2 regions of the Arthrobacter sp. zg-Y877 genome follow, and region 2 is predicted to be linked to the other one. Evidence: riboswitches for the same ligand, from Rfam matches in the RefSeq annotation. Region 2 holds a riboswitch; the other holds the start of a gene.
The links. Region 2 has a riboswitch for cyclic di-AMP ahead of QNO03_RS10165 (NlpC/P60 family protein). Riboswitches for the same ligand answer to the same signal wherever they lie in the genome.
Positions count from the first base shown of each region.

Region 1: another riboswitch for cyclic di-AMP. It lies ahead of QNO03_RS01695 (LysM peptidoglycan-binding domain-containing protein); the one in region 2 lies ahead of QNO03_RS10165 (NlpC/P60 family protein).

Region 1 is NZ_JAUCPU010000001.1:351,858-361,980, forward strand. It holds gene kdpA (potassium-transporting ATPase subunit KdpA) at 1-1,432, shown strand, start outside; gene kdpB (potassium-transporting ATPase subunit KdpB) at 1,435-3,591, shown strand; gene kdpC (potassium-transporting ATPase subunit KdpC) at 3,658-4,266, shown strand; gene QNO03_RS01685 (ATP-binding protein) at 4,270-6,804, shown strand; gene QNO03_RS01690 (response regulator) at 6,801-7,475, shown strand; gene QNO03_RS01695 (LysM peptidoglycan-binding domain-containing protein) at 7,601-8,449, opposite strand; cyclic di-AMP (ydaO/yuaA leader) riboswitch at 8,454-8,601, opposite strand; gene QNO03_RS01700 (MFS transporter) at 8,923-10,123, shown strand, end outside.
Region 2 is NZ_JAUCPU010000003.1:592,268-602,390, reverse strand. It holds gene QNO03_RS10205 (helicase-associated domain-containing protein) at 1-774, opposite strand, end outside; gene QNO03_RS10200 (hypothetical protein) at 814-1,122, opposite strand; gene QNO03_RS10195 (cold-shock protein) at 1,370-1,753, shown strand; gene QNO03_RS10190 (DUF3027 domain-containing protein) at 1,775-2,374, shown strand; gene QNO03_RS10185 (MFS transporter) at 2,429-3,709, shown strand; gene serC (phosphoserine transaminase) at 3,776-4,903, opposite strand; gene QNO03_RS10175 (iron-dependent transcriptional repressor DtxR) at 5,124-5,822, shown strand; cyclic di-AMP (ydaO/yuaA leader) riboswitch at 5,923-6,106, shown strand; gene QNO03_RS10170 (M23 family metallopeptidase) at 6,218-6,874, shown strand; cyclic di-AMP (ydaO/yuaA leader) riboswitch at 7,023-7,181, shown strand; gene QNO03_RS10165 (NlpC/P60 family protein) at 7,185-7,988, shown strand; gene QNO03_RS10160 (NlpC/P60 family protein) at 8,015-8,797, shown strand; gene QNO03_RS10155 (HNH endonuclease) at 9,066-9,566, shown strand; gene mobA (molybdenum cofactor guanylyltransferase) at 9,566-10,123, shown strand, end outside.

The DNA.
Region 1 (10,123 bases), on a different contig from region 2:
CCTGCTGCAGCGGATCCAGCACCTGCTGCCCGGCTCGCTCGGCCTCCCCGCCGTGCCGGAAGCCCTGTCCTTCAACACTGCGGCATCCTTCGTCGCCAACACCAACTGGCAGTCCTACTCGCCCGAAGTGACCATGGGTTACGCGGTGCAGATGGCCGGACTGGCAGTGCAGAACTTCCTTTCGGCAGCCGTTGGCCTGGCCGTGGCCGTGGCCCTGGTCCGCGGGCTGGCCGGCCGTAACTCCTCCACCATCGGCAACTTCTGGGTCGACCTGACCCGCGGTGTCCTGCGGCTGCTGCTGCCGGGTGCCTTCCTGGCTGCTTTGGTGCTGCTGATCGGCGGTGTGATCCAGAACTTCAACGGCTTCACCTCCGTCACCACCCTGATCGGAGGAACCTCCACGGTTCCCGGCGGTCCGGTGGCCTCGCAGGAAGCCATTAAGCTGCTGGGCACCAACGGCGGCGGCTTCTTCAACGCCAACTCCGCCCACCCGTTCGAAAACCCCAGCGGGTGGACCAACCTGGTGGAAATCTTCCTGATGCTGGTTATCCCGTTCAGCCTGCCCCGGACCTTCGGCACCATGGTGGGGGACCGCCGGCAGGGCTACGCCATCCTGGCCGCCATGGCCGGTATCTTCACCGTTTCACTCGCGGCCATGACCGCCTTCGAGTTCGGTGCCGCAGACGGGACCGCAGGTTCGATGGAGGGCAAGGAGCAGCGGTACGGTATTGCCGCCTCGACGCTCTTCGGCTCCACCAGCACGCTGACGTCCACCGGTGCGGTGAACGCCATGCATGACAGCTTCAGTCCACTGGGCGGCATGATGGCAATGCTGAACATGATGCTCGGCGAAGTGGCGCCCGGCGGTGTCGGTTCGGGCCTCTACGGCATGCTGATCCTTGCAGTCATCACCGCCTTCGTGGCCGGGCTCCTGGTGGGACGCACGCCCGAGTACCTCGGCAAGAAGATCGGGCCGAAGGAAATCAAGCTCGCCAGCCTCTACATCCTCACCATGCCGACCCTGGTCCTGGTGGGAACCGCGCTGAGCTTCGCGGTGCCGGGAATCCGGGCCGACATCGAAGGCACCTCCATCCTGAACACCGGACTCCACGGCTTCAGCGAGGTCCTCTACGCCTTCACCTCCGCGGCGAACAACAACGGGTCCGCCTTCGCCGGACTCACGGCCAACACCCCGTGGCTGAACACCGCACTGGGCGTGGCGATGCTCGTGGGACGCTTCCTGCCGATGGTCTTCGTGATCGCCCTGGCCGGAGCATTCGCCGAGCAGGGCAAGGTCCCGGCCTCGGCCGGCACCCTGCCGACCCACCGGCTCCAGTCAGTGACGCTGCTGTGCGGCGTCACAGTCATCGTGACTGCCCTCACCTTCTTTCCCGTACTCGCGCTGGGTCCCCTGGCGGAAGGACTGCAATAACCATGTCCACACTTACCAAACCCCTGGAACCCAGCGAGGCTCCGGCTTCAGCTCCGGCCCCGGCCGCCCGCGGTATCACCGCCGGCTCGCTGGCCGCCGCCCTGCCCGGAGCCTTCCGGAAAATGGATCCGCGGCTGATGATCCGCACCCCGGTGATGTTTATTGTCGAAGTGGGTGCCGTCCTGATCACCGCGATCGCCATCGCGGAACCCTTCCTCGGCGGTCCCCAGGACTCGGGCGGCACCCCCGTCCCGGGCGCCTTCTCCTGGCTGATTGCGGGCTGGCTCTGGGCCACCGTCATTTTTGCCAACCTCGCCGAATCGGTGGCTGAGGGCCGCGGTAAGGCGCAGGCAGCCAGTCTGCGCAACAGCCGCGCCACCACCACCGCCTACCGGGTGGACGGCTATGACGCAGGCCGGGACTCCGCCGCCCTCGCAGCGACCGTGAGCGAAGTACCCTCAGCCGATCTGGCACTGGACGACGTCGTGGTGGTTGAGGCCGGACAGATCATTCCCGGTGACGGCGACATCATCGACGGCATTGCGTCCGTGGACGAATCCGCGATCACCGGCGAATCCGCTCCGGTGGTCCGCGAATCCGGCGGCGACCGGTCGGCCGTCACCGGCGGCACCCGTGTCCTGTCGGACCGGATCGTTGTCCGGATCACCAGCAAACCGGGTGAAACCTTCGTGGACCGGATGATCCGGCTCGTCGAAGGCGCCGCCCGGCAGAAGACCCCCAACGAGATCGCGCTGAACATCCTGCTGGCCACCCTCTCGCTGATCTTCGTGGTGGTGGTGCTGACCCTGAACCCGCTGGCCAGCTACTCGTCCGCCACCGTGAGCATCCCCGTCCTGGTGGCACTGCTGGTCTGCCTGATCCCGACGACCATCGGTGCGCTGCTGTCCGCTATCGGCATCGCCGGCATGGACCGGTTGGTCCAGCGCAACGTGCTGGCCATGTCCGGCCGTGCCGTCGAGGCCGCCGGCGACGTCACCACGCTGCTCCTGGATAAGACGGGCACCATAACGTACGGCAACCGCCAGGCCGCCGGATTCATCCCGATCAACGGCACGGAAAGCACTGACCTGATTGATGCTGCCGTCCTGTCCTCCTTCGGGGACCCCACTCCGGAGGGCAAGTCCATCGTGGACCTGGCCGCTTCGGAGGGCTGCCGCCCGGAGCCCCCGGCCGGCTCGGTCAGCGTGCCCTTTACGGCGCAGACCCGGATGAGCGGCATGGACTTCCCGGACGGGGCGAAGATCCGCAAGGGAGCTTCAGCAGCCATCCTGGACTGGACCGCCGAAGCCGGCGGCATCGACGTCGACGTCCTGATCGCCGTCGAGGACCAGGTGAAGAAAATCTCCACCGGCGGCGGCACCCCGCTGCTGGTGGCGGTCCGCGACGCCGACGGCGGCACCCGGGTCCTGGGGGTCATCCACCTCAAGGACGTGGTCAAGGAGGGGCTGAAGGAGCGCTTCACGCAGCTGCGCGCTATGGGTATCCGTACTGTCATGATCACCGGCGACAACCCCTACACTGCCAAGGCCATCGCTGCCGAAGCAGGCGTGGACGACTTCCTGGCCGAAGCCACGCCGGAGGACAAGATGGCCCTGATCCGCCGCGAGCAGGCCGGTGGCCATCTGGTGGCCATGACGGGCGACGGAACGAACGATGCCCCGGCGCTGGCCCAGGCCGACGTCGGCGTGGCCATGAACACGGGCACCTCCGCGGCCAAGGAAGCCGGCAACATGGTGGACCTGGATTCGGATCCCACCAAGCTGATCGACATTGTCGGCATCGGCAAGCAGCTGCTGATCACCCGCGGTGCGCTGACCACGTTCTCGATTGCCAACGACATCGCCAAGTACTTCGCGATCATCCCGGCCATGTTCGTGGGCGTCTTCCCGGGCCTGGCGGCGCTGAACCTGATGCAGCTGCATTCGCCGGCGTCGGCCATCCTCTCTGCGGTGATCTTCAACGCGTTGATCATCGTGGTGCTGATTCCACTGGCCCTGCGCGGCGTGAAGTACCGTGCCGCCGGCTCGTCGTCGGTGCTCAGCCGGAACCTGCTGATCTACGGCGTCGGCGGTGTGATTGCACCGTTCATCGGCATCAAGCTCATCGACCTGCTGATCAGCCTTATTCCGGGGTTCTGACATGGCGGCCACTATCCGGATCCTCAACCTCATCGAACGCAGCATCCCCAGCACTAGGAGCAGGAAATGAACCCCGTCCGCAGCAGCATGCGCCAGCTTGGCGTCTCGATCCGGGCCCTGGCGGTGCTCACGCTCCTCCTGGGCGTGGTGTATCCGCTGGCAGTGGCCGGAATCGGCCAGGCAGCACTGCACGGCCGTGCCAACGGCTCCATGGTCAGCAGCGGCGGAACCGAGGTCGGCTCCAAGCTCATCGGGCAGTCCTTCACGGACGCCGACGGCGCGCCCCTGCCGCAGTGGTTCCAGTCCCGCCCGTCCGCGGCCGGTGACGGCTACGACGGCGGAGCATCCAGCGGTTCCAACCTGGGTCCGTTGAATGAGGACCTGGCCGCCGCCATAGCGGAGCGCCGGGCCGCCGTGGGTGAGCTGGAAGGCGTGGCCCCGGAGGATGTCCCGGCCGACGCCGTGACCACCTCGGGCTCGGGACTGGACCCGCACATCAGCCCGGAATATGCCCGGCTGCAGGTGAACCGGGTGGCCGCCGAACGAGGCCTGGACCCGGCGCAGGTTTCTGCCCTGGTCGACGACGCCACGCAGGCGCCGTCGGCGGGAATCCTAGGGAACAGCACCGTCAACGTGTTGCTTTTGAACATTTCGCTGGCCGAGCTGGACACTTAGTCCATGACGCGAGGACAACTGAGGGTATTCCTGGGGGCGGCGCCCGGCGTGGGGAAGACCTACGCCATGCTCGAAGAGGGACGCCGCCTCCGGGATGAGGGATCCGACGTCGTCGTCGCACTGGTGGAAACCCACGGGCGCGCCGGGACGGCCGCTATGGCCGATGGCTTGGAGACCGTCCCGCGCACCACCCTGCGGCACCGCGGGCTGGAACTCCAGGAACTGGATTTGAACGCGGTGCTGGCCCGGGCACCCGAATACGCACTGGTGGACGAGCTCGCCCATACCAACGTGCCGGGACTCAAACACGAAAAACGGTGGCAGGACGTGCAGGCCCTGCTCGACGCCGGGATCAACGTCCTGTCCACCGTGAACATCCAGCACATCGACTCACTCAATGACGTGATCGAGCAGATCACCGGCACCCTGCAGGCCGAAACCGTGCCTGACGCCGTCCTGCGCGGGGCCGAACAAGTGGAGCTGGTGGACCTCACGCCGCAGTCCCTGCGCGGACGCCTGGCCGACGGCGTGATCTACCCGGCCGAACGGGTGGACGCCGCCCTGTCCAACTACTTCCGGCTGGGGAACCTGACCGCCCTGCGCGAACTCGCGCTGCTCTGGCTGGCCGACGAGGTGGACTCGGCCCTGAACCGTTACCGCGCCGAGCATGGCATCAGCAGTAAGTGGGAGGCCCGGGAGCGCGTGGTCGTGGCGCTCACCGGCGGTCCCGAGGGCCGGACGCTGCTGCGCCGCGGAGCACGGATCGCCGCCCGCTCCGCGGGAGGCAAGCTCCTGGCCGTCCATGTGTCCGGAGCCGACGGGCTGCGCGGACCCGAGCCGGGGGAGCTCGCCGCGCAGCGGATCCTGGTGGAGAAACTCGGCGGCACCTTCCATCAGGTGGTGGGCAACGACGTGCCGCAGGCACTGGTGGAGTTTGCCCGCGGAGTGAATGCCACCCAGCTGGTGGTGGGAGTCAGCCGACGCCCCCGGATCGCCGCCCTGCTCTCGGGCCAAGGCATCGGTGCCACCGTCATCCGGGAGTCCGGGGACATCGACGTGCATATGGTCTCGCACTCCGCTGCCGCCCGGACCCTGGTACTCCCGCATTTCGGCAGCGCACTCTCGGTGCGCCGGCGGGTGCTGGGTTTTGCCTTCGCCCTGGTGGGCGGTCCGCTGCTCACTGCGGCGCTGGTTGCGGCCCGCAGCGCGGAAACCATCACCGGCGACGTGCTGAGCTACCAGCTGCTGGTCATCCTGGTGGCACTGGTCGGCGGCATCTGGCCGGCATTGTTCGCGGCACTGCTCTCCGGCCTGACCCTGGACTTCTTCTTCATCCAGCCGCTCTACACGGTGACGGTGGCCACGCCGTCGCACATGCTGGCGCTTGGCCTCTACGTGGTCAACGCGATGCTTGTCAGTTACGTTGTTGATGCCGCCGCCCGGCGCGCCCGCACCGCCCGCCGGTCGGCGTCGGAATCCGAACTGCTGGCATCGGTGGCCGGCAGCGTGCTCCGCGGCGAAGATGCCCTGGCCGCCCTGGTGGGTCGGACGCGCGAGGCCTTCAACGTCAGTGCCGCCCGCATGCGGTGCGACGGCAAGGACCTGTATTCCGAAGGCGAGTGGCCTGCGGAGGTCTCTCCCGAAGACCCGGCCTTCACCCGCCTGCCCGTGGGGGAGCAGTGTTTCCTGGAACTGTGGGGGCGGGAACTGGCCGCCTCCGACCGGCGCCTGCTGGCCGTCATCACCGCCCAGCTGGAGGCAGCCCTGGAGCACCGGGACCTGACCGAAACCGCCAGGGGACTCGGTTCCCTGGCCGAGGCGGACAAGGTCCGCACGGCCCTGCTGGCCGCCGTCGGGCATGACCTCCGCCGGCCGCTGACCGCCGCAACCGCCGCCGTCACCGGGCTGCGGGCAACGGACGTCACATGGTCCGAAAAGGACCGCAGCGAACTGCTGGCCACGGCCGAGGAATCGCTGGCTTCCCTTTCCGGACTGGTCACCAGCCTGCTGGATGTCAGCAGGCTCCAGGCCGGTGTCGTGGGGGTGAGCCTCGAGCCGCTGAACGTTGCCGATGCTGTCCTGCCCGCGTTGGAGGAACTGGAACTTGGACCGGCGGAAGTGGAACTGGAAATTCCCACGTCGCCCCGGGTGGTCCTGGCCGATCCGGTGCTGCTGCAGCGGGTCCTGGTCAACCTCCTGGCCAACGCGGTGCGCTTCAGCCCGCCCGGAACGAAATCCGTATTGAGCGTCAGCGAGTTTGCCGGAAGGGTGGAGATCCGCGTCATAGACTCGGGGCCCGGCGTTCCGGAGCAGCGGCGGGGAGAGATTTTCGTCCCCTTCCAGCGGCTGGGGGATACCGACAACTCAACCGGGCTGGGCCTGGGCCTGGCCTTGGCCAAGGGATTCACGGAAGGAATGGGCGGAACACTGGATACCGAAGACACACCCGGCGGCGGACTGACCATGGTCCTCTCGCTGCCGGCCGCCAACCGCCGTGTCCCTGCGGGCGGACAGCGGTCCCCGGCGGTGGCCGGATGAAGATCCTGATCGCCGACGACGACGTGCAGATCCTGCGTGCGCTGCGGATCACCCTGAGCGCCTACGGGTATGAGGTGGTGACGGCGGAGAGCGGCAGCGCCGCCATCCGCAAGGCCGTGGACACCCATCCGGACCTGCTGGTCCTGGACCTGGGTATGCCCGGGCTTAGCGGGATGGATGTCATTGAGGCCGTCCGCGGCTGGAGTGCGGTTCCCATCCTGGTGGTGTCGGGCCGGATCGATCCGGCGGACAAGGTGCGGGCGCTCGACCTCGGAGCGGACGACTACGTCACCAAGCCCTTCTCGACGGAGGAACTGCTGGCCCGGATCAGGGCGCTGTCCCGCCGCTCACCGGCGGCAGCGGGACCCAGCGAAATCACCTTCGGCCCGGTGCGCGTGGACCTTGCCGGGCACCGCATTGCACGGGTCGACGACGGCTCGGATATCCGCTTGACCCCCACCGAATGGCGGTTCCTGTCCGAGCTGCTGGCCCATCCGGGGATGCTGGTGACCCAGCAGACGCTGCTGACCAAGGTGTGGGGGCCCGGCACGACCGACTCCGGGTATCTGCGCCTCTACATCGGGCAGCTGCGGCGCAAACTCGAGAAAGACCCGGCTGCCCCGGTGCACCTGCTCACCGAGCACGGCATGGGGTACCGGTTTGTGCCGTGATGAGCCGTGATGAGCCGTGATGTGCCTGGTGCCAGAACCGCAGGCCGGTCCGGCTTAAAGCAGTGAGCGCCCGGCCCCGGTAGGGGTCGGACGCTCACTGTGGCATGCGTTGGGGCTAGGAAGCCTTACGCAACACGGTAGAACACGGGGCCGGAGCCGACGTTCGCGGACTGAACGACGGTCTCGCTGCCGTTCCAGCCGCTGTGGATGGCCTGGCCGTTGCCGATGTAGATGGCAATGTGGGCCAGGCCCATGCCGCCGTCGGCGTAGTAAGCGATGTCACCGGGCTCCGGGGTGGAGACCTGGGTGCCGTATGCTGCCAGCTGTGCCGGACCGAGGTCACCCACGGAGTGGCCGGCTGCGCGCAGGGCAACCTCAACCAGGACGGTGCAGTCCTGGGCTGCGCCCAGCTGCGACTGCGCCGAGGCGAGCATGATGGCGTTGGTGCCACTGGCTGCCGGGGTAATCGAAGCGGACTGCGTGCTGATCACGCCGGTGTTGGCAGCCGATGCTGCAGCCGGAGCGGCTGCGGCCGGTGCGTAGGCTGCAGCGGGGGCAGCAGCGGCGGCCGGAGCGGCTTCGCCGGCCAGGGTTACAACGTCGCCCGGGTAGATAACGGACGCCAGGGAGAGGCCGTTCAGGGAAAGAACGGTATCCAGGCCTACGCCGTAAGCGGCGGAGATCTGGCCCAGCGTGTCACCGGAGACCACGGTGTGGGTGGCGGCAGCGGCGGCCGGAGCTGCTGCAACCGGAGCTGCTGCAACCGGTGCGGCCTGCACCGGGGTGTAGGTGTCGTTGGCGACAACGCCGGCGGAAGCCGGTGCGGCCATGCCCAGCATGATGCCGGAGCCGGCGACAACTACAGCAGCGGTGCTGCCGAAGGTGCGGCCGCGGCCTGCAACGGCCTGTGCGATGGTGGTCCGTGCGCTGGTGTTCTCGGCGCGGTGACGGCCCTGAGTCTTGTTGAAAGTCATTTGAATAACCTCTCCCGATACCTGCGAGGTGAGCTGTCGGATTCGGATGGGAGTCACCCGGCCGCCGGATCATCCGGTCGGCTTAACCCCAAGGGTTCACAAGGAACCCGTAAATGGTTCCCCCGCCCCTGCCGTGGTGGTGCGTTCTGTGGACCCCGGACCAGCGGCAGAGCTAGGTAACAAGCCCGGGGGAGCCGCATCAGAAAGCGGCATGGGAATAACCGTACAAGATAGTTACGGTTGGATAACCATTGTGTGATCAGCTTCTCGCGGGGGTGTGTGCGGGGCCGCGGTGTGCTAGCAGTTTTTCGCCACGCAGGCCACTCCGGGCACTGTTTCACCGTGGGTCACGGGGCTTTCCGGACCGGCCTCGTCTGGGCCGGATCCGATTTTCCGTGGGGGGCGGAAGCGCGTAAGGTTGTTAGGCAGCCTTCCAATCTTGGAGGCGGGGTTCCGAGCAACAGGAGTACGCAGTGGCTGGCAGCGGTCAGAAGTTATGGTCCAAGGGATTTGTCCTGGCGATCATCACCAACCTCTTTATTTCGATGGTCTTTTATCTGCTGATGACCACCATGGCGCTCTACACAGTGAAGGAATTCTCCGCCTCTGACGGAGCCGCCGGATTCGCGTCCGGATCCTTCGTCCTCGGCGCCCTGGTGGCGCGTGTGTTTGCCGGCAAGTTCCTGGACTTCGTCGGCCGCCGCCGCCTGCTGGTGGCCAGCCTCGCGGTGTTCGTCGTGGCGTCGCTGCTGTACGTCCCGGCCTCGAACCTGGCCCTGCTGCTGACGGTCCGGATCCTGCACGGTGCCGCGTTCGGTGCGGCCAGCACGAGCCTGTCCGCCTCCGTCATGGGATTAATACCAGTGAACCGGCGCGGGGAAGGCACCGGTTATTTCGGGATCTCGACCACCTTGGCAACCGCCGTGGGTCCGTTCCTGGCCGTGATGCTGGTGGACTCCGTGAGTTACCGCGCCCTGTTCCTGTTCGCCGCCGGCTGCGCCGCCGTCGCACTGGTCCTGTCCCTGGTGCTCCGCCTGCCCGAGCGCACGCCCACACCCGAGGAGCAAAACACCAAGTGGCGGATGCACCTGACGGACATCATTGACCCGGCCGCGCTGGCCATTGCCTCGGTCATGTTCATTGCCGGTGCCGCCTACGCTGGCATCCTTTCCTTCCTCAACTCCTATGCGCAGAGCGAGGGTCTGGTGCTGGGTGCCAGCCTGTTCTTCGTGGTTTACGCCGTCGTTGTGCTGGTCTCCCGTCTGTTTGTGGGACGCCTCCAGGACCGGCACGGCGACAACGCCGTGGTGTACCCGACCCTCGTGTCCTTCGCCGCCGGTATGGCTCTGCTCGCCTATGCACCCAACGACACGGTGCTGGCACTGGCCGGCGTGTTTGTGGGCTTCGGCTTCGGCGCCCTGATGCCGTGTGCCCAGGCCATCGCCGTCACGATGGCAGCGCCGACCCGGATCGGTCTGGCCACGTCCACCTTCTTCATCCTGATGGACGCCGGTGTCGGGCTCGGCCCGCTCCTGCTGGGGTTGCTCCTGCCGCTGACCGGATTCCACGGCATGTACTGGGTGCTGGCCGCCGTCCTACTGGCTTCCACCGGGCTCTATCACCTGGTGCACGGCCGGAAAAACTACCGGCCCGGTGCAGCGGTGGAACCGGCCG
Region 2 (10,123 bases):
CAGGGGGACCAGGAGGCCACGGCCTACCAGCCACTCCACCGGCGTGGGGTTGGGATTGTCCAGGACCGCCCGTCCCATGGCGGCTTTCTTCGGGATGGTTCCCACCGGGGAGTACTTGAACCGCCGTAGCAGCTCGACGGTCTGCGGGGGAGCGCCCGCCATGAGAGCTGCCCAGCCTGCCGGATCGGAAACCAGGTGATGCAGGGAATGGGCGGCCGTGCCCGGGGTATCGGCTTTCTCCAGCGGCAGGCCCGTGGCACGCAGTCCTTCGACAATGCCCACCAGCCGCTGCCCGAACTCCGGATGCTGGGCCGCCAGGGTGGAATAGGGCCGGCCGAGCCCCGCGGGGTAGGCCCCCAGTGCCTCGCCCAGGACGGACACAGGAAGGTAGAAGCGGCGTGAGGCGTCCGCTTTTGGGGCTCCGGGGTGCGGCGTGGCACGGCGGAGCAGGGCCAGGGAATGCAGATGGCCCAGGATGACATCCAGGGATTTGATGGTGGAGCCGGAGATGGCGGCTTTCAACCATGACGCGGTGGTGCTGAGCTGGGAATCCTCATTGGTGGTCAGATCCACTGCTTCAAGGACCTGAAGCTCCGGTGCCGTCAGTTTCTCGAGGATCCGCTGGACACTGACCCGGGTGGAAGCACGGGCAGCCATGGCCTGGAAATCGGGGACCGGAGGAAGCGCGAGGTCCGGCCGGGCCGTGAGCAATTCACGCAGTTGGTCGTCACTGCGTGCTGCTAGATCGTCGGCCAGAGCTCGAATCGCGGACATCAGAACCACGTTACCTGAGTGGGCGGGAAAACGGACCGATCAGTCCCGGCGCCGGCGCCTGATCCCGTCGATCACCAGGCCTGCCAGCAGGAGGAATGCGGCCGGCAGCGCGTAGAGGGATGCAGCCACGAGCCAGGGTGCAACCTGCTGGCTTTGGAGGGATAGGACCAGCACCGCACCGAGAGTCCCCAGGCCGAACAGTGCCAGGGCACCCGCAAGCACGCCAGCCGCCCGGCGGAGCGTTCCCGGGCGGGGGCTGGGCGGGGAGTCCGGTGTGGGGTCCTCCGCCGGCTGCTTCCGGGCGGCGGACATGGGGGACCGGACCTCATCCGGTGGGGCGCTGCTCATGGAGATTAACGCTAGCAGCGGAAATCAGCGGGACAAAGGGGATGGCTTGGAGCCCTCTTGCCTTGTCGGGATATTCTAAAGGGAACAGACTTCCCCGTAGTATCTCAGGAGGTACTCCAGCTCTGCAGATACTTCGTCTCCAGAGTTACCCCCGGCACTACTTCGGGCCTGGCGGACCAACGCGGGTTCCGATCATTCCCGCAGCAGGTGTCCTGCTGCGGTCAGAACTAAGAACGAGGTAACCGAAGTGCCCATCGGCAAGGTCAAATGGTTCGACACTGGTAAGGGTTTTGGTTTTCTGGCCACGGACGATGGGCAGGAAGTCTTCCTGCATGCCTCTGCCCTTCCTGCAGGTGTCACTGAGGTCAAACCCGGGACCCGCATGGAGTTTGGCGTGGCAGACGGCCGGCGGGGACCGCAGGCACTTTCGGCCCGCATCCTCGAAGCTCCGCCCTCGGTTGCCAAGGCAACCCGCAAGGATGCGGAAGACATGGCCGTGATCACCGAAGACCTGATCAAATTGCTGGACGGCATCTCCAACGGACTGCGCCGGGGCCGGTACCCGGACAAGAAGCACGCAGCCAAGGTGGCCGCCGTGCTGCGTGCCGTTGCCGATGACCTGGATATATAAGGTTCGTGCGCTGAAGTGACTATGACAAACCCCTCTCCCGACATGCCCTCCGAACCCGTCGCGGATGCAGCAGTGGACGCTGCCGCCCCCGCCGCGGCCAAACGCGCCCCGCGGCGCCCGGCAAAGGCCGACGCCGTCCTCGCGGCCGCGGTGGATGAAGCCCGCGCCGGACTCCTGGAAGTCGTGGCCCCTGCTGAAGTTGGCAACTATGTCGGTGCTGTGGCCGACGCCGAGCGGCTGGTGACCCACCGGTTCACGTCGCTCCGTCCCGGCTACCGCGGATGGTACTGGTATGCCACGGTGGCCCGGGTGCCCCGAAGCAAGAAGGTAACGGTCAGTGAGGTAGGACTGCTGCCTTCCGACGAGGCTTTGCTTGCGCCCGAGTGGGTGCCTTGGTCAGACCGGCTGCGGCCGGAAGACATTGCTGCCGAACAGGAACAGCAGGCCCAGGAAGATGCCGCCCGGGAGGCGGCCGCCGCAGGCCATAACGATGCTGATCGGGACGACGCCGACGACGCCGACCGGGACGACGCCGACCGGGACGACGCCGACCGGGACGACGCCGACCAGGCCCAGGAACAGCGCCCCGCCGAAATGACGGGTGTACAGGAGGACGAGTAATTCCGTGGCGGTTCCGGCAACAGGTTCACTATTCCCCCAGGGGGCGCTGAACTGATGTTCCGCTCCCTTCGCATCTTCAACTACCGGATCTGGTTCATCGGTGCCCTGGTTTCAAATATCGGCACCTGGATGCAGCGCACCGCGCAGGACTGGCTGGTCTATGACATCCTCACCGACCAGGACGCAGCCGCGATGGGAATCGTCATGGCGCTGCAGCTGGGGCCGCAGCTGCTCCTCGCCCCATGGTCGGGGCTCATCGCGGATACCTACAACCGGCGCAAGGTCCTCCTGCTCACCCAGGTCAGCATGGGCGGCCTCGGCCTCGCACTGGGCCTGCTGGTGTTGTCCGGTCATGCAGAGTTGTGGCATGTCTACGCTTTCGCGCTGGCGCTGGGCGTTGTCTCCGCAGTGGACGGGCCGGCACGGCAGGCCTTTGTCTCCGAAGTAGTCTCGGAGCGGGACCTGCCCAACGCCGTCGCGCTCAACAGCGCCTCCTTTAACGGGGCGCGCATGGTGGGTCCGGCGGTTGCCGGCCTCCTGACCGTGGCCGTGGGTCCCGGCCTCGTGTTTGTGCTTAACGCCGTAACGTTCGGCGCCATGGTGATCGCCCTGCTGAAGATGCGCTCCGCCGAGCTGCGCGTCCTGCCAAAGGCACCGCCCGGGAAGGGCCGCATCCGGGCCGGGCTTGCCTACGTGCGCCACCGGCCGGACCTGATCATGGTCATGCTCGCGATCTTCATCGTGGGTACCTTCGGCATGAATTTTGCCATTTATATAGCGGCCATGGCGCGTACCGAGTTCGGCCGCGACGCGGGGATCTTCGGTGTCCTCAACTCAGTGATGGCGATTGGCTCGGTTTCCGGGGCGCTGCTCTCGGCCCGGCGGGACCGGCCGCGCCTGCGCTTCGTCTTCGGTGCGGCCGGCGCCTTCGGCCTGTCCTGCATCCTGTCCGCCGTGGCACCCACCCTGACCTTGTTCGCACTCTCACTGATCCCCGTCGGCCTGTTTGCCCTGACCCTGATGACCAGCGCCAATGCGTATGTGCAGACCACCACCGCGCAGATCATGCGTGGGCGGGTGATGGCACTGTACTTCGCCATCTTTATGGGCGGAACGCCGTTGGGCGCCCCCGTGGTGGGCTGGGTTTCGAATGCCTTCGGTCCCCGCTGGAGCCTCGGCGTTGCCGCCGCCTCGGGACTGCTGGCCGCCGCGATCGGCTTTGTCTGGGCCTGGCGGACGTATGGAATGCGGTTCCACTACGACCGCAGCCTGCCGCGCCGGCTGAGCATGACCACGGACGTTACGGAAAAGCAGCAGGACCCGGACGGCGTCTAGGTCCGGGTCCTGCTGTGTACTGCCAAGGCCCCTGCAGTCCTGCCGGAAGCGGGGGACCGGAGCGGGTCAGGAATTCGCGATGACGAAATCGATGCAGTCCAGCAGTGCGCTGACGTCGTCTGGCTCGATGGCAACGAACGTGGCAATCCGCAGCTGGTTGCGGCCGAGCTTGCGGTAGGGCTCCACGTCCACCACTCCGTTGGCACGCAGGGTCTTGGCGATGGCCGAGGCGTCGACGTCTTCGGCAAAGTCGATGGTGGCAATCACGTTCGAGCGGTCTTCAGGACGGGTAACAAACGGCGTGGCCACCGGGGAGTTCTCAGCCCAGGAATAGATGCGCCCCGCCGAGTCGGCGGTGCGGCTCGTGGCGAACGGGAGGCCGCCGTTGGCATTGAGCCATTCAACCTGCGCGTTGAGCGTGACGAGGGTGGACAACGACGGCGTGTTGTAGGTCTGGTTCAACCGGGAGTTGTCGATGGCGGTCTGCAGGTTGAGGAAATCCGGAATCCAACGGTCACCGGCGTTGATCCGGGCAGCCCGTTCGAGGGCGGCCGGCGAGAACATCCCGAGCCACAGGCCGCCGTCGGAGGCAAAGTTCTTCTGCGGCGCAAAGTAATAGACATCCGACTGGCTGAGGTCCACGTCCAGGCCGCCGGCCGCGGAGGTGGCATCGATCAGGACCAGGGATCCGGCGTCGGCCCCTTCCACCCGCCGCACCGGAGCGGCCACGCCGGTGGAGGTCTCGTTCTGCGGCCAGGCATAAACGTCGACACCGGCTTCGGCAGAGGGCTCGGGACGCGTGCCCGGAGCGGAGGTGATGATGGTCGATGCGGAGAGGAACGGAGCCTTGTTGGTAGCGGCGGCAAACTTCGAGCCGAACTCACCGAAGGACAGGTGCTGGGCTTTCTCCTCAACCAGGCCGAAGGATGCAATGTCCCAGAAAGCGGTGGACCCGCCGACACCCAGGACAACTTCATAACCCTCCGGAGCGGAAAAGAGGGTGGACAGGCCTTCGCGGATGCTGCCAACCAGGTTCCGCACCGGCGCCTGCCGGTGGGAGGTGCCCAGGAGGCCGGTCCCGGCACGGGTGAGGGCCTCCAGCTGTTCCGGACGGACCTTTGAAGGGCCGGCACCGAATCGGCCGTCCTTCGGGAGGAGCCCGGCGGGAATTTTCAGTGCGGCGGTATCGCCCATGAGGTGACGCTCCAAGCGTGTTTCGAAGGTGGCGGATATGCACTTTCCATTCTGCCGTATGCCCTCGTACGGAGACGATATATGACCCGCACCACGGCGCGATGTGCCGGGCACCGCGGAATTATCGGGCGGTCCGGCCGATAGGCTAACGTGTTGCCGTACACCCCCGGGGCAGCTGTCTGCTGGCCTTCTTTTCTTCCGTACATAGGAGCGGCCCGTCATGACGGATCTCATTGACACCACTGAGATGTATCTCAGGACCATCCTGGAGCTGGAAGAAGAGAACATCGTCGCCCTCCGGGCCCGTATCGCTGAACGGCTCCGCCACTCCGGGCCCACGGTGTCCCAGACCATCGGCCGCATGGAACGTGACGGACTTGTTGTGGTTGCCGGGACGCGCCGGCTGGAGCTGACCGAGTTTGGCCGCCGCCGCGCCACCGAGGTGATGCGCAAGCACCGCCTCGCCGAAAGGCTCCTCTCCGACGTGATCGGCCTCGACTGGGCCTATGTGCATGACGAAGCCTGCCGATGGGAACACGTGATGAGTGAGCGGGTGGAACGCCGGCTGTATGAACTGCTGGGCCACCCCACGGAATCGCCGTACGGCAATCCGATTCCCGGACTTGAAGGAATCGGCGGGGTTGCAGCGGAAGTCTTCCACGCCGGCGTCGTTAACCTTGTGGCCACCGTCGCCGCCGTCGAGCCCGGAACGAAACTCCGGCTGGTCCGGCTTGCCGAGCCCATTCAGGTGGAACCGGAACTCTTGTCCCAGTTGGACGAGGCGGGATTGCGCCCGGGAGCGCAAATGACCGCCGAGGTAGTCGGTGGATACATTTCCGTGCGGGTTCCGGGTATCGAGGGAGCCCTTGAATTGCCGGCCGAAGTAGCTGCGCATGTATTTGTTTCACAGCTTGGGTAACGGAATGGTCACTTTTCCGGCATTTATCCTATAGTGTGTTCCTGACGCTGAACCACCATCGTTATCCGGTCCGTCCGCCGAGCCCTGCCAGCGGACCGGAGCACTACATTCGTCCAGGCAGGGGCGGAGGACCCATTCTCCGGCAGCCAGGCTGCCTTGGGGTGAAGCCTTCCGGGAGACGGCGGTATTACTGCATAGCCGCGTAATACCCGCCTATTCCGGAGGCCGAGTTTTCTCTACTCGAATCCGACAGCTAACTTCGCAGGCGATCAATGAGAGGGAAACACTTGTCGAAGCATGCTGCTTCGGGGAGGCGCCGTGCGCCTGCCCCTGCCGCCCCACTGCGACCCCGAAACGCCTCAGCACCTGGCCGCCGGCGCGCAGAAACCAAATCCGTGTCTGTTGGCGGTGCCGCCCAGAAGATTGCCATTACCGCAGCCACCTCGGGCCTGATCCTTACCGCTGCGCTGCCGACCACTGCGGCAGCGGACAATCCGGCTGAACGCCAGGCCACGGGCGCCGATGCGCCCGTCTCTGCCGACCCCAACGCCGATATCGGCTTCGCCAGGGCCGGGCTGAGCAGCGAATTCGACCCCGATGCCAAGCTGGCGTCCGTCACGGTTGCAGCCGGTTCCCACGCGGTTCCAGCCGCAGCCAAGGGCACGCTGTCCACGCCCCTGAACACTGGACTGATTCAAACCTCCGGGTTCGGCCACCGGACCAGTCCCATCACCGGGGCTGCCGGCGAGATGCACAACGGGCAGGACTTCGCCGCAGTCTGCGGCACAGCTGTCAGTGCTGCGGCATCCGGCACCGTGGTCTTCGCCGGCTGGCACGCCTACGGCGGGGGATACCGCGTGGTGGTTGACCACGGCAACGGAGTCGAAACCACGTACAACCACCTTTCCACCATTGCCGTCTCTGTGGGTGCCGCTATTGAACGCGGACACCTGGTGGGAGCCAGCGGCACCACGGGCTCGTCAACCGGTTGCCACCTGCATTTCGAGGTAATGGTTAACGGCGAAGTAGTGGACCCGCTCAATTGGTTGTAACTGCCTAGAATCAAAGCGTTGTAACCGCTTGAATATCGTTTCGTGATCGGAACGTGACATAGCTCAATTGTTGCTGTACGCTCAACCTCGTGCCCGATTCGCAAAGGTGGGGCACCTTCGAACAGATCGCCTAGCTCTGCCACTGTTTGAAGTCCGTTCGCAGAATCGCATGGCAGAGGCGGGGGAACCAATTTCGGGTTTCGAAAGAAACCCTTGGGGTTAAGTTGCAAAAGGCCATAGGCCGGGCAACCGGGTGACTCCCATCCGAATCCGACAGCTCACCTCGTAGGCAATTGGGAGAGGCAAACTTGTGTCATCAAACGTTCACGGCCGCCGTCGCGCTGCCACCGTACAGACCAACCCGATCGCTGCACTTTCCAAGGCAGTCACCAGCAACGCCGGAACCGTAGGCCGCCAGGCCGCCGTCGTCGTTGCAGCATCCGGCCTCGTGCTGGCTGCAGGACTTCCTGCACAGGCTGCATCCGTTAGCACGGACCGCCAGGCCCTTGAAGCCACCCCCCTGAACGTCGTCACCGGCAGCGTTACCGCTCCCGCAGACGCACCGTTCGAGCTCTACACCCTCGAGTCCGCAGACATCGCCAAGATCTCCACGATCTCCGGCGCCGACTACCGGGCACAGGTTGCAGCCGAAGAGGCCGCGGCCGAAGCCGCCGCGCAGCTGGCCGCCACGCAGGCCGCAGCAGCTACGACCGCTGCAGCCGCCCGCGTTGCTCCCGCAGCCGCCGCTTCGAACATCACCACCGCTTCCAACAGTGGCGCAGCAGTTGCCCAGGCTCCGGTTTCCGGCAACGTCGCAGCCGGCCTCGTGGCTTCCGCCTACGGCCAGATCGGCGTTGCGCAGGACTGCACCGCCATGGTTGAGAAGGCACTGCGCTCCGTCGGCAAGGCTGTCGGCGACCTGGGCCCTCTGCAGTTCCTGCAGTTCGGTCCCACCGTTTCCAGCCCGGCACCCGGTGACCTTGTAGTCTCCGGCAGCCACGTTGCGATCTACGTCGGCAATGGCCAGGTCATCAGCGGTGGCCTGAACGGTATGAACACCGGCCTGCACAGCCTGTCAGACCTGGGCGGCGTCAGCTTCGTCCGCGTCAGCTAATCCACAAATTCGAGACGCGGAGAATCATGACCACGACAGTTGAGCGCGCCCGCCACCGGGCGCCGGTGGAGCGCACCACCACACTGAACGCCCTTGCCGGCGCCGTCAGCTCCAACGCCGGAACGGTAGGCCGCCAGGCCGCCGTCATTGCGGCAGCCTCCGGGCTGGTGCTGACGACCGGTGTTGCAGCCAACGCCTCCGGGGCCGACGTAGTACGTGATGTCCAGACGAGCACGCTGGACCTTTCCGCGGCCAAGACCCTCCAGGTTCCCGCGGACGTGGCTATCTCGTTCGAACGGGACGGGATCAACGGCGTGATCGTTGCGCCGGAACCCGAAGCGCCGGTCGAAGCAGCGGTTGCCGTACAGGCACCCGCCGCCGAAGCCACCGCCCAGCAGCAGGTCCGCGGCAACGCGGCAGTTGCCGGGAACTCCACCAGTCTCACCACGGCATCCGCACGGCCCGTACAGGCTGCAACAGGTGTGGCTTCAACCATTGCCTCCGCAGCCTACGCGCAGCTTGGCGTGGGCCAGGACTGCACCAGGCTGGTGACCAACGCCCTGGCCGCAGCCGGCATCAACCACCACGGCTATCCGGCAAGCTACCTCTCCCTTGGACGGACGGTGAGTGCAGCTGAGGCCATGCCCGGTGACTTGATCTACTACGCCAACGGCGGCATGGGCCTGGCCCACATTGCCGTGTATGTCGGCGGCGGACAGGCCGTTCACGGCGGGTTCAACGGCGGCTCCACTGTTGTGGCGCCGGCCGAGCTCGGCTCCGGCGGCGTGTACATCCGCGTAGGCGGCTAAGCAGCCAGCGCACCAGGTAAGGCCCCTCCTTCGGGAGGGGCCTTACCTCTTTAACCCGGGTTCTTTAACCCGGTTTCCACTTCCATACCCGGGTTCCCGGGGCGCGGAAAGCGGGGTCCGGGTACCAAGAGACCGGTCCGGGTACTGCCGGTGTAAATGGCGAAGATCGCAAACGCGTTCTACTCTTGCATAGACAATCCGAAGTGCCGTTTGCGGAACGGTGTCTTGTACTCACCGGTTCGTGGGCGGCAGACGAAGAGGTATGTGCATGCGCACTCTCGTTCTGAACGCTGGATATGAGCCGCTGGCCGTGATCACCTTCCGCCGTGCTTTGGTACTGGTATTGAACGGAAAGGCGAGCGTGGTGGCAGAGAGCGGCGAACCCGTGGTCGGACCCAACGAAATCCTCCCCAGGCCGTCGGTTATCCTGCTCCACCGCTATGTCAAAGTTCCCTACCGGGAGGGCACCGTTGCCACCCGCCGGGGCGTCCTGCGGCGGGACAACCATGAATGTGCCTACTGCGGAAAGGCCGCTGCCACCGTGGACCACGTGGTCCCTCGGTCCCACGGCGGTGACGACAGCTGGGAGAACCTGGTTGCCTGCTGCCTGCGCTGCAACAACACCAAGGGCAACCGGACGTTGGCACAGCTTGGTTGGGAACTGCGGATTTCGCCTAAGGCTCCCCGCGGTGCCCGCTGGCAGATCCGCGAACTCGAACGCCCTTCCCCCCAGTGGGATCCGTTCCTGCAGAATGACACGGCGGCCTGATGTCCGCCACCCTCCGTTATGACGCAGTGATCCTCGCCGGTGGCCGGTCCACGCGGCTTGGCGGCACGCCCAAGGCGCTGCTGCTGGCCGGGGATCGCACCCTCCTGGAAACCACCCTCGCCGCGGTGCCCGAGGCCCGGCAGACCGCCGTCGCCGGGCCTCCCGAGCTGGCGGCCGTACTGGCCCGGCACCCGGAGACACCCACCCTGCTGGTCCGCGAAGAGCCTGCGTTCGCCGGTCCGGCTGCAGCGGTGGGGGCCGCCGTTGCTGCCTTGTCCGCCCAGGACAGCGGCAGCGATCCTCATCACACCGGTAACGCCACCGACGACGGCGACACTGCCGGGAGTCCGTGGACCCTGGTCCTGGCCTGCGACATGCCCCAGGTGTCCACCGCCGTACGGGCGCTGCTGACCGCGGCCGCTGAGCCGGGGAATGAAAGCCTGCTGGCCGTCGATTCAACCGGCAACCGGCAGCCGCTGGCAGCCCTCTACCGCACAGCCGACCTCCGGGCAGCGGTCAACGCCGCTGCCTCCGAAGGTTTGGCGAACAAGTCCATG